2 regions of the Micromonospora sp. NPDC049359 genome follow, and region 2 is predicted to be linked to the other one. Evidence: riboswitches for the same ligand, from Rfam matches in the RefSeq annotation. Region 2 holds a riboswitch; the other holds the start of a gene.
What was found. Region 2 has a riboswitch for S-adenosylmethionine ahead of ACIBTX_RS12215 (aminotransferase class V-fold PLP-dependent enzyme). Riboswitches for the same ligand answer to the same signal wherever they lie in the genome.

Region 1: another riboswitch for S-adenosylmethionine. It lies ahead of ACIBTX_RS08100 (ABC transporter substrate-binding protein); the one in region 2 lies ahead of ACIBTX_RS12215 (aminotransferase class V-fold PLP-dependent enzyme).

Annotation. Positions count from the first base shown of each region.
Region 1 is NZ_JBITMW010000002.1:420,396-424,801, reverse strand. Features, by position in the region: gene ACIBTX_RS08115 (hypothetical protein) at 1-268, shown strand, start outside; gene ACIBTX_RS08110 (amino acid ABC transporter ATP-binding protein) at 278-1,012, opposite strand; gene ACIBTX_RS08105 (amino acid ABC transporter permease) at 1,009-1,782, opposite strand; gene ACIBTX_RS08100 (ABC transporter substrate-binding protein) at 1,828-2,577, opposite strand; SAM riboswitch class IV at 2,985-3,096, opposite strand; gene ACIBTX_RS08095 (amino acid transporter) at 3,183-4,406, opposite strand, start outside.
Region 2 is NZ_JBITMW010000004.1:222,127-226,532, forward strand. Features, by position in the region: gene ACIBTX_RS12200 (co-chaperone GroES) at 58-396, shown strand; gene ACIBTX_RS12205 (hypothetical protein) at 481-648, shown strand; gene ACIBTX_RS12210 (PrsW family intramembrane metalloprotease) at 685-2,166, opposite strand; SAM riboswitch class IV at 2,190-2,310, shown strand; gene ACIBTX_RS12215 (aminotransferase class V-fold PLP-dependent enzyme) at 2,390-3,625, shown strand; gene ACIBTX_RS12220 (FUSC family protein) at 3,635-4,406, opposite strand, start outside.

The sequences.
Region 1 (4,406 bases), on a different contig from region 2:
GTTCACCCTGCTGGAACGGGTCGCCGGGCGGCACTACCAGGAGGCGGTGGCCGCCTACCTCCAGGCGTTGCGGCGCGAGGGTGACCTGCTCGCGCGCCCGCACAAGGTGCTCGACCGGCGTCGCCGCAAGGCGTTGTCGCTCGCGTTCGGCGGGCTGGACGACGAGGAGCTGCACCTGTGGGCGTCGGTGGCCTACCGCAACGCCATCCTGGAACTGCTCGGCGACCTGCAGGCGTTCGCCGCGCACCTGCGCCACCAGGCTGGCTGAGCGGTCTCCTCAGAGCACCTGGGCGAGGAAGCTTCGCAGCCGGGGATGCTCGGCCCCCTCGAAGATCCGCTCCGGCGGGCCGGCCTCCAGCACCACGCCCCGGTCCATGAAGGCCACGGTGTCGGCGACCTGCCGGGCGAAGCCCATCTCGTGGGTGACCACCACCATGGTCATTCCGGCGGCGGACAGGTCGGCCATCACCCCGAGGACCCCCTTGACCAGCTCCGGGTCGAGCGCCGAGGTGGCCTCGTCGAAGAGCATCACCTCGGGTCGCAGCGCCAGCGCCCGGGCGATCGCCACCCGCTGCTGCTGACCGCCGGAGAGCTGCGCGGGCCGGGCGTCGGCCTTGCCGGCGAGCCCCACCAGCTCCAACTGCGCGCGGGCGACCTGGACCGCCTCGTCCTGGCCGAGCTTGCGCAGTCGGCGCAGCGCCAGCGTGACGTTGCGCAGCACGCTCAGGTGCGGAAAGAGGTTGAACTGCTGGAACACCATGCCGACCCGCTGGCGTAGCGCGTCCGGGTCGTCCCGCAGCACGCTGCGTCCGTCCAGCAGCACGTCGCCGCGGTCGGGTTCGATGAGGCGGTTGAGCGTACGCAGCAGGGTGGACTTGCCCGAACCGGACGGTCCGATCACGCAGGCCGTCGCGCCGCGGGGCACGGTCAGGTCGACGCCGCGCAGCACGCGGTTCGGCCCGAAGGCCAGGTGGACGTCGCGCGCCTGCACGCTCACCGAGGTCGTGGTCATCGCCGGTCTCCCTGCGTCGTGGCGGGCAGCGCCGTGTCGTCGTCCTCGTCGTCCGGCGCGGTGGCCGGGCGGCCGTGGCGCAGCCGCCGGTCGATCCAGTTGACGAGGTGGGTCAGCGGGACGGTCAACGCCAGGTAGAACAGGCCCGCCAGCAGCAGCGCGGATTCGTTCCCGGTGGTGGCCGCGTAGTCCTGCCCGATCCGGAACAGCTCGCGCTGGCTGGCCACCAGGCCGAGGAAGTACACCAGACTGGAGTCCTTGATCAGCGCGATGAGCTGGTTGACCCAGGCGGGCAGCACCCGCCGGATGCCCTGCGGGATGATCACCAGCCGCATCGCGTCGGCCCAGGAGAAGCCGAGCGCCCGGGCGCCCTCCAGTTGGGCGGCCTCCACCGACTGGATGCCGGAGCGGAAGATCTCCCCGATGTACGCGGCGGCGATCAGCGACAGCGCGAGGATGCCCAGCGGGTACGGTTCCGGTCCCCAGACCCGCATGCCCAGCGGCGCCAACCCGACGCCGATCAGCAGGATCGTCGCCGCGGCCGGCAGCCCTCGGAACACGTCCGTGTAGACGCGCGCCGGCCAGCGTAGCCACCGACTGCGGGAGATGCCGGCCACGGCCAGCAGCAGACCCAGCACCGTGCCGAGCAGGGCGGCGGAGACCGCCAGGATCAGCGTGTTGGGCAGCCCGACGGTCAGCATCTCGGGCAACGCCTCGCGCATCGCGTCGACGTCGAAGAACGTTTCCCAGAGGGTGCTCAACGGATCCATCGTTCGCCTCTCCTGCCGCCCTGCTCGCTCGTCACCGCCGGCCGCTCAGGAGGCGGCCGACGCGGACGCCGACGGTTGCGCCGACCCGGACGCGGACGGGGCTGTCGCCTTGCCGCTGCCCGGCTTGAAGTCCGCCGGGATCGGCCGGCCCGGGTAGTACTGCGCCTGCAACCGGCTCCAGGTGCCGTCGGCGATGACCTCGTCGAGGGCCTTGTTCAGCGCCTCGCGCAGCTTGTCGCTGCCCTTGGCGACGGCGTACGCGGTCGGCGCCGGGCTGAGCTGCTTGGCCGCCACGGTGATCTTGCCGTTGCTGTCGGCGGCGGACTTCTCGCCGATCTCGGCCGGTGCGATCCAGGCGTCGGCCGTGCCCGCCTTGAGCTGGTTGATCGCGCCGTTGTAGTCCGGCACGCGGACCGGGTCGAGCTGCTTGCCGGTGGCGTAGTCGTCCTGGACGGTGCCCTGCACCACCACGACACGCTCGCCGGTGAGCTGGTCGAATCCCTTGATCGGCGAGCCGGCCGGCACGTCCAGCCCGAAGTAGCCGAAGTCGTACCCGTTGCCGAAGTCGACGGTCTTCTTGCGCGCCTCCGTGATGGTGATCGAGGAGCTTCCGACGTCGAACTTGTGGTTGTTGACCTGGGAGAGCAGCGCGGAGAAGTCGGTGCCGACGAACTCCACCTTCAGGCCGAGCTTGCCGGCCACGGCGGTCAGCAGGTCGTTGTCGAAGCCGGTGAACTTGCCGTCCTTGAGGTACACGTTGGGCGGGGCGTCGGTCAGCGTGCCGGCCCGCAGCACACCCGGCTGCGCCAGACCGTACGGGTTCCCGCCGCCACTTTCCGAAGAGTCACCTCCACCCGAGCAAGCACCCAGCAAACCAACGGTCAACAAAGAAACCCCAACAGCAACAAAACGAGAAGAAATACGCATAACTAACTCCAAAGGGATGCGTCGATCCCGTCGATCATGAAGTTATTGCCGCGACACGCCGGTCAGGCGGGCAACAACTTCATGATCGACGCGAAGAAGGGTGGGGCGGGGTGGGGAGGGGTCAGCGCTTTAGGCGGCGGTACACGCCGCGCTGCGCATTCGCATCAGGTCCACGTGGCGGCGCCGGGTCAGGGCCGGCGTACGCCGGACGGCCGGTGGCGTGGGGCTGAGGATGTGCATGCGGTCTCCCGGGTCTTGGTGCTGACCTGGGTGCCAGGCCACGCTTGCACCGACGTCCCGCCGGTGCCTGGTCTTCACCCGGGGCACCCCACCGCGGAGGAGGGTTGCCGGCCAGCGAGCCGGGGCTTCGCGCTGGCACTCATGACCTGCGCCGAGGCTAGCAGCAGCCACCGGTCGGTCGTCCAGCCGATATGACCACCCTCACCGGCCGCGACCCGCGCTCGGCGAGCCGGTCAGCCGGCGTGCACGTGGGGCCGGCGCGTCCGGTCCGGCTCCTGGCGGCGCAGGATCTCCCGGGTGACCGAGACGATCTCGCCCTGCCCGAACGCCAGGTAACGCAGCACGTTGCGGGCCGGGCCGCCCTCGGTCCACTCGAAGTAGATGTGGGGGCGGCGCGTGCTGCGGTCGCGGATCTCCAACAGCAGCGCGGCCAGCGCGTTGGGCACCGAGGAGCTGGCCAGGCTGAGCACCGGGAAACGGTCGTGCGCCACGCTGCCGCGTACCAGCAACCCCGTCTCGAAGTCCGACGGATCGGTGACCCGGACCTCGACGAAGATCACGTCGCTGTCGTCGGGGAAGTCGTTGTCCGCCATGGTCTGGGCCAGCTTGTCGCGGTACTCCGCGAGGTCGCGGCGCTCCGGCTCGTGCGCGACCAGGCGGATGCGACGTCCGGAGCGCTCGTCGATCATCGCGCTCGCCAGCTCGTCGAGCTGGACGCGGTCGACCCGCAGCTCGAACGCCCGCGACACCCGCGACAGCGCCGACACCAGGATCATCGCGCCGATGAAGCAGGCGGCGATCTTCACGCCGTCGGGCCGCTCTGCCACGTTCGCCACGGTGGTGTAGACGAACGCCACCGTGATGACCCCGAACGCGACCGCGCGACCGCGCTGACGCCGCCGCCGCGCCGCGAGCGTCACGGCCGTCGCCGCCGAGGTGATCAACACCAGAACCCCGGTGGCGTACGCGCCGCCCTGCGCGTCGACGCTGGCGGAGAAAATGATCGTGATGAGGAACGCCACGCCGGTGAACACCAGGACCAGCGGCCGGACCGCGCGAGCCCACGTCGGCGCCATGCCGTAGCGGGGCAGATACCGGGGTACGAGGTTCAGCAGCCCGGCCATCGCGGACGCCCCCGCGAACCAGAGGATCGCGATGGTGGAGAGGTCGTAGACGGTGCCGAACACCCCGCCGAGATGCTGGTGGGCCAGGTAGGCCAGTGCCCGGCCGTTGGCGGCCCCGCCCGGCCGGAAGGCCTCGGGCGGGATCAGCACGGTGGTGGTCACGCTGCTGGTGATCAGGAAGACGCTCATCGTCGCGGCGGCCGTGGTGAGCAGCCGCCGCGCGCCCCGGATGCGGCCCAACGGCCGGTCCTCCGAGTCTTGGCGGTCCCCTCGGATGTGCGGCATCACCGCCACCCCGGTCTCGAAACCGGACAGACCCAGCGCCAGCTTCGG
Region 2 (4,406 bases):
CGACCATGGGCGTAACCACCGGCGGACGGTCAGCTGCGACACGGTAGCGTCTGCCCCGTGACCGCCGACCAGGATCTCGACTCCGGCCTGCCGATCCGCCTGCTGCACGACCGCGTGCTGGTGCGGATGGAGGGCAGCGAGGGCGAGCGTCGCTCCACCGCAGGAATCGTCATCCCGGCGACCGCAGCGGTCGGCAAGCGCCTCGCGTGGGCCACCGCCGTGGGTGTGGGGCCGAACGTCCGCGCCATCGTCTCCGGCGACCGGGTGCTCTTCGACCCCGACGACCGCTCCGAGGTCGAGCTGCACGGCCGCGGGTACGTGCTGCTACGCGAGCGCGACGTGCACGCCGTGGCCGCCGAGCGGATCGAGAACGACCCCACCGGCCTCTACCTGTAGCCGCCCCGCCCCGGGCCCGACCGCTTCGTTTGTCGGACCGTACGACGGGAAGCCAGCCGGCGACCGTTGCCCTGGGGAGGGACGATGCCGGTATTCGTGAAGAAACTGCTGACCTGGGGCAGCGTCGCGTTCCTGATCTACTTCATGGCGTTCCGGCCGGACGGCGCGGCGCAGTTGTTCAAGGGGATCGGGGCGGCGTTGATCGCCATGGCCCAGGGACTCGGCGACTTCCTCACCACCCTGATGACCTGACCCCGCCGGCCGCGCCGCGAGACCGCCCGCCCGCGCTCAGGCGTTACCGGGCGGCCACGGCGCGGCGGGGCGCAGGCCGTGCCAACCGGGCGGCGGATAGTTGCCGACCGGGGGCGGCGGGGCGAGCACCACCGGAATGGGCACCACCGGCTCGTCGGGCGCGGACACCGATCGCTGCGTGCCGTCCGGAAAGCGCAGGTGGTACTGGCTACCGTCCCAGACACCGACCGGGGCCTGCGGGTCGCGGCCCACGAAGTACGACCGGTACGCGGTGATCGCCTCCAGGAGCTGCCGCTCCTCGACGGCGGTCCGTTCCCGGTCGGACGGCTTACGGTCCAGACCGCGCAGCGTCCCGTCCCGCAGCAGGGCCAGCCGGGTCGCGGCGAGCTGGTACCCGCGCATGGCACGCGCACCGGCGTCGCCGCCGACGCGGCGTGCCCAGCTCCGGGCGGCGTGCCGACGACCCAGGCTGCTCAGGGCGGCCACCTCCGGTGGGCTCAACCAGCCGGCGCGTACGTAGTCCGGCAGCGTCCGTTCGGTGAGCCGCCCTTCCCAGGCGCGCAGCCACACGGCCAGCCCGACCACGCCGAAGAACACCGGCACCATCAGGCCCAGGAAGCCGTACAGCATGATCACGGCCTCGCCGGTGGCCTGGGTAAGCGTCGGCAGCAGGTTCCACGTGCCGTGCAGCATCATCGCGAGCAGCAGGCCGGCGATCGGGGCCAGCACCCGGACCCGCCGGTCGGCGCTCCGGGAGGCCACGCCGAGCCCCACGCCGGTCATCGAGGTGAAGAGGGGATGGGCGAACCCGAACAGGAGGATCCGCACGATGAAGATGGCGATCACCTGTTGGGTGCCGGTCGCCGGGCCGTACCGGTCGGCACCGGCCGCGTAGCCGTACCCGCCCAGGTAGAGGATGTTCTCCACCATGGCGAAGCCGACCGCGGAGAGCCCGCAGTAGACCAGGCCGTCGGTGATCCCGGACCACTCCCGGCGGCGGAACACCAGCAGCAGGATCGGGCCGAGCGCCTTGGTCAACTCCTCGATGAACGGCGCCACCAGTACGCCGGTCAGCGCGTCCGGCAGCCCCCAGTCGGCGAATCGTCCGGCGGCGAACTCGTTCACGTTCAGCGAGGCGGCGGTGGAGACGAACGCCCCCCAGGCGAAGCAGAAGACCAGGTATTTCAGGGGTTCCGGTTCGTACCGGTCGAGCCAGAGGAAGCAGGCGACCAGCACCGGCACCGGCAGGATCGCGGCGCCCACCCCGATGAGCAGCGCGTCGAGGCCGAGCGACTGACCGAGGCGGACGACCATGAAGACCGCGCACGCGGCGATGAGCAGCACCACCCCGGCCAGCACCAGGAACCGCAGCCAGCCGAAGCGGCGCGGCGGCATCCCGGGTGACGTGCCGGCGGGCGGAACCGCGGGCGGGTGCGGCGGCGACGGCAGGGGTGCACCGGGCGGGGTGTCGGCCATGCGGTCAGCGTAGCCATCCCCCGCCGGCTGGTCCGGTCGCATCCACAGCCGCTATGCTGCCGGCAGGTCACGAGCGCCAGCGTCAAGCCCCGGCTTGCTGGCCGGCAACCCTCGTCGAGTTCGCGGTGGGGTGCCCCGGGTGATGACCGGGCCCAGCCCGATCGGCGTGCTGGGCAAGCGCGGACCCCGTCCCGATGCCATACCCGGGGTCCCTGACCCCGGAGGTTCCGGCGTGTCCGTCACCCTCGTACCCTCGCTGCCCAGCCTGCCCGCTCTCGCGTCCCCGCCGTCGGCGGCGCTCGACGTGCTCGGCGTGCCCGGCGAGATCAACTTCGACTACGCGGCCACCGCGCCGTGCGCGCGGGCCGCGGCCGACGCGGTCACCGAACTGCTGCCCTGGTACGCCAGCGTGCACCGGGGCGCGGGAGCGCTGTCGCGGCGCTGCACGCTGGCCTACGAGCGGGCCCGGCAGACCGTCGGCGACTTCCTCGGCGCGGGCGCCGATGACCACGTGGTCTTCACCCGCAACACCACGGACGCGCTCAACCTGCTGGCCCGGTCGTTGCCGGCCGGCACGACGGTGGTCACCTTCGCCGGTGAGCACCACGCGAACCTGCTGCCCTGGCCGCGCGGCTCGGTACGCCTGCCGGTACCCGCCAACCCGGCCGGGGCGGTACGCGATCTCGCCGCCGCGCTGACCGAACTGCGCCGCGACAGCAACCCCGCGCTGCCGGTGCTGGTCGCGGTGACCGGGGCGAGCAACGTGACCGGTGAGCTGTGGCCGGTCGCCGAACTGGCCCGGGTGGCCCACCGGCACGGCGCCCGGATCGTCCTCGACGCGGCGCAGCTCGCCCCGCACGTCCCGGTCGACAGGCGCACGCTCGACGTGGACTACCTGGCCGTCTCCGGCCACAAGCTGTACGCCCCGTTCGGCGCGGGTGTGCTCGTCGGCCGGGCGGACTGGCTGGACGCGGCCCCGCCGTACCTCGCCGGTGGAGGGGCCACCAGCCACGTCGGGCCGGCCACCCACGACGTGACCTGGACGACCGGTCCGGCCCGGCACGAGGGCGGCACCCCCAACCTGCTCGGCGCGGTGGCGCTGGCGGCGGTGTGCGCGGCGTTGACCGACGCCGACCGGGTCGCGCTCGCCGCCCGCGAGCAGGCGTTGCTGGCCCGGCTCCGCGCCGGCCTCGCGGCCCTGCCGCACGTCGTGGAGTTGCGGACCTTCGGCCCGGACGCGCCCCGGGTCGGCATCGTGTCGTTCGTGGTCGCCGGCCAGGACTCGGCCACGGTGGCCGCCCGGCTCGCCGCCGAGCACCACATCGGCGTACGGGACGGGTTGTTCTGCGCCCACCCGCTGGCCCGGCGGCTGCTCGACGAGGCTGCCTCGCGTACCGGCCGGCGGGATCTGCCGCCGACCGCGCTGCGTGCCAGCATCGGTCTGGGCAGCACCGCCGCCCAGGTGGACCGGCTCCTTGCGGCGCTCGCCGAGCTGGCCTGAGGCGCGTTCTCAGCCGACTGGCGGGGCGGTGGGTGGCTTCGGCGCGTCGCCCGGCTCGGCGGGCTCACCCACCGGCCGCTCCTGGTCCCCGAAGGAGGTGCGGATGCAGCGGTTCGCCTCCTCCTGCTCGATGCCGGAGGCCACCAGCAGGTCACTGGCCGTGGTGCGGATCTGGGCGATCACGACGCTGCCGGAGAAGCCCACCCCCTCCCCGTACGCGCGGCCGGCCTCGCTGACGGCCCGCAGCGACCGCTCCCGCGCCTTCTGCGGCTCCTCCCCCGCCGCGAACTCGTGTTTGAGCAGCCGGACCGACTCGGCGAGGTGGCCGATCGCGTCCGGCATGGGGTCGGGCACCGGCTCGTCGTCCTCGATCAGGGTGACGGACCGGCGGATCAGGGTGCCGGAGTTGCGCATCGCCCGGTCGATCGGGTCGGCCGCCTCCGCGTAGTGGACGAGTTCGTCCCGGCGGTGCCAGCGGGCCGGCGACAGGGTGGCGGTCTCCTTGGCGCCCTCGATCGCCTCGCTCAGGGTGGCCAGCTCGTCCTTGTTGTTGCGCAGCCGTTCCAGCGCCCGCTGGATGGTGGCGCGGTCCCCGGAGCGCAGGCCGTCGGCGGTGGCGTCGAGCTGCGCCGCGAGCAGGTCCAGCGCCGGCCGGGCGGCCCGGTTGATCACCCGGAGCGGGTTCAACGGCAGCAGCACCGCCGTCACCAGCAACGCGACGCCGCCGCCGAGGAACGCGTCGACGAAGCGGGGGATCTCCAGATTCTGGGTGGACGGGCTC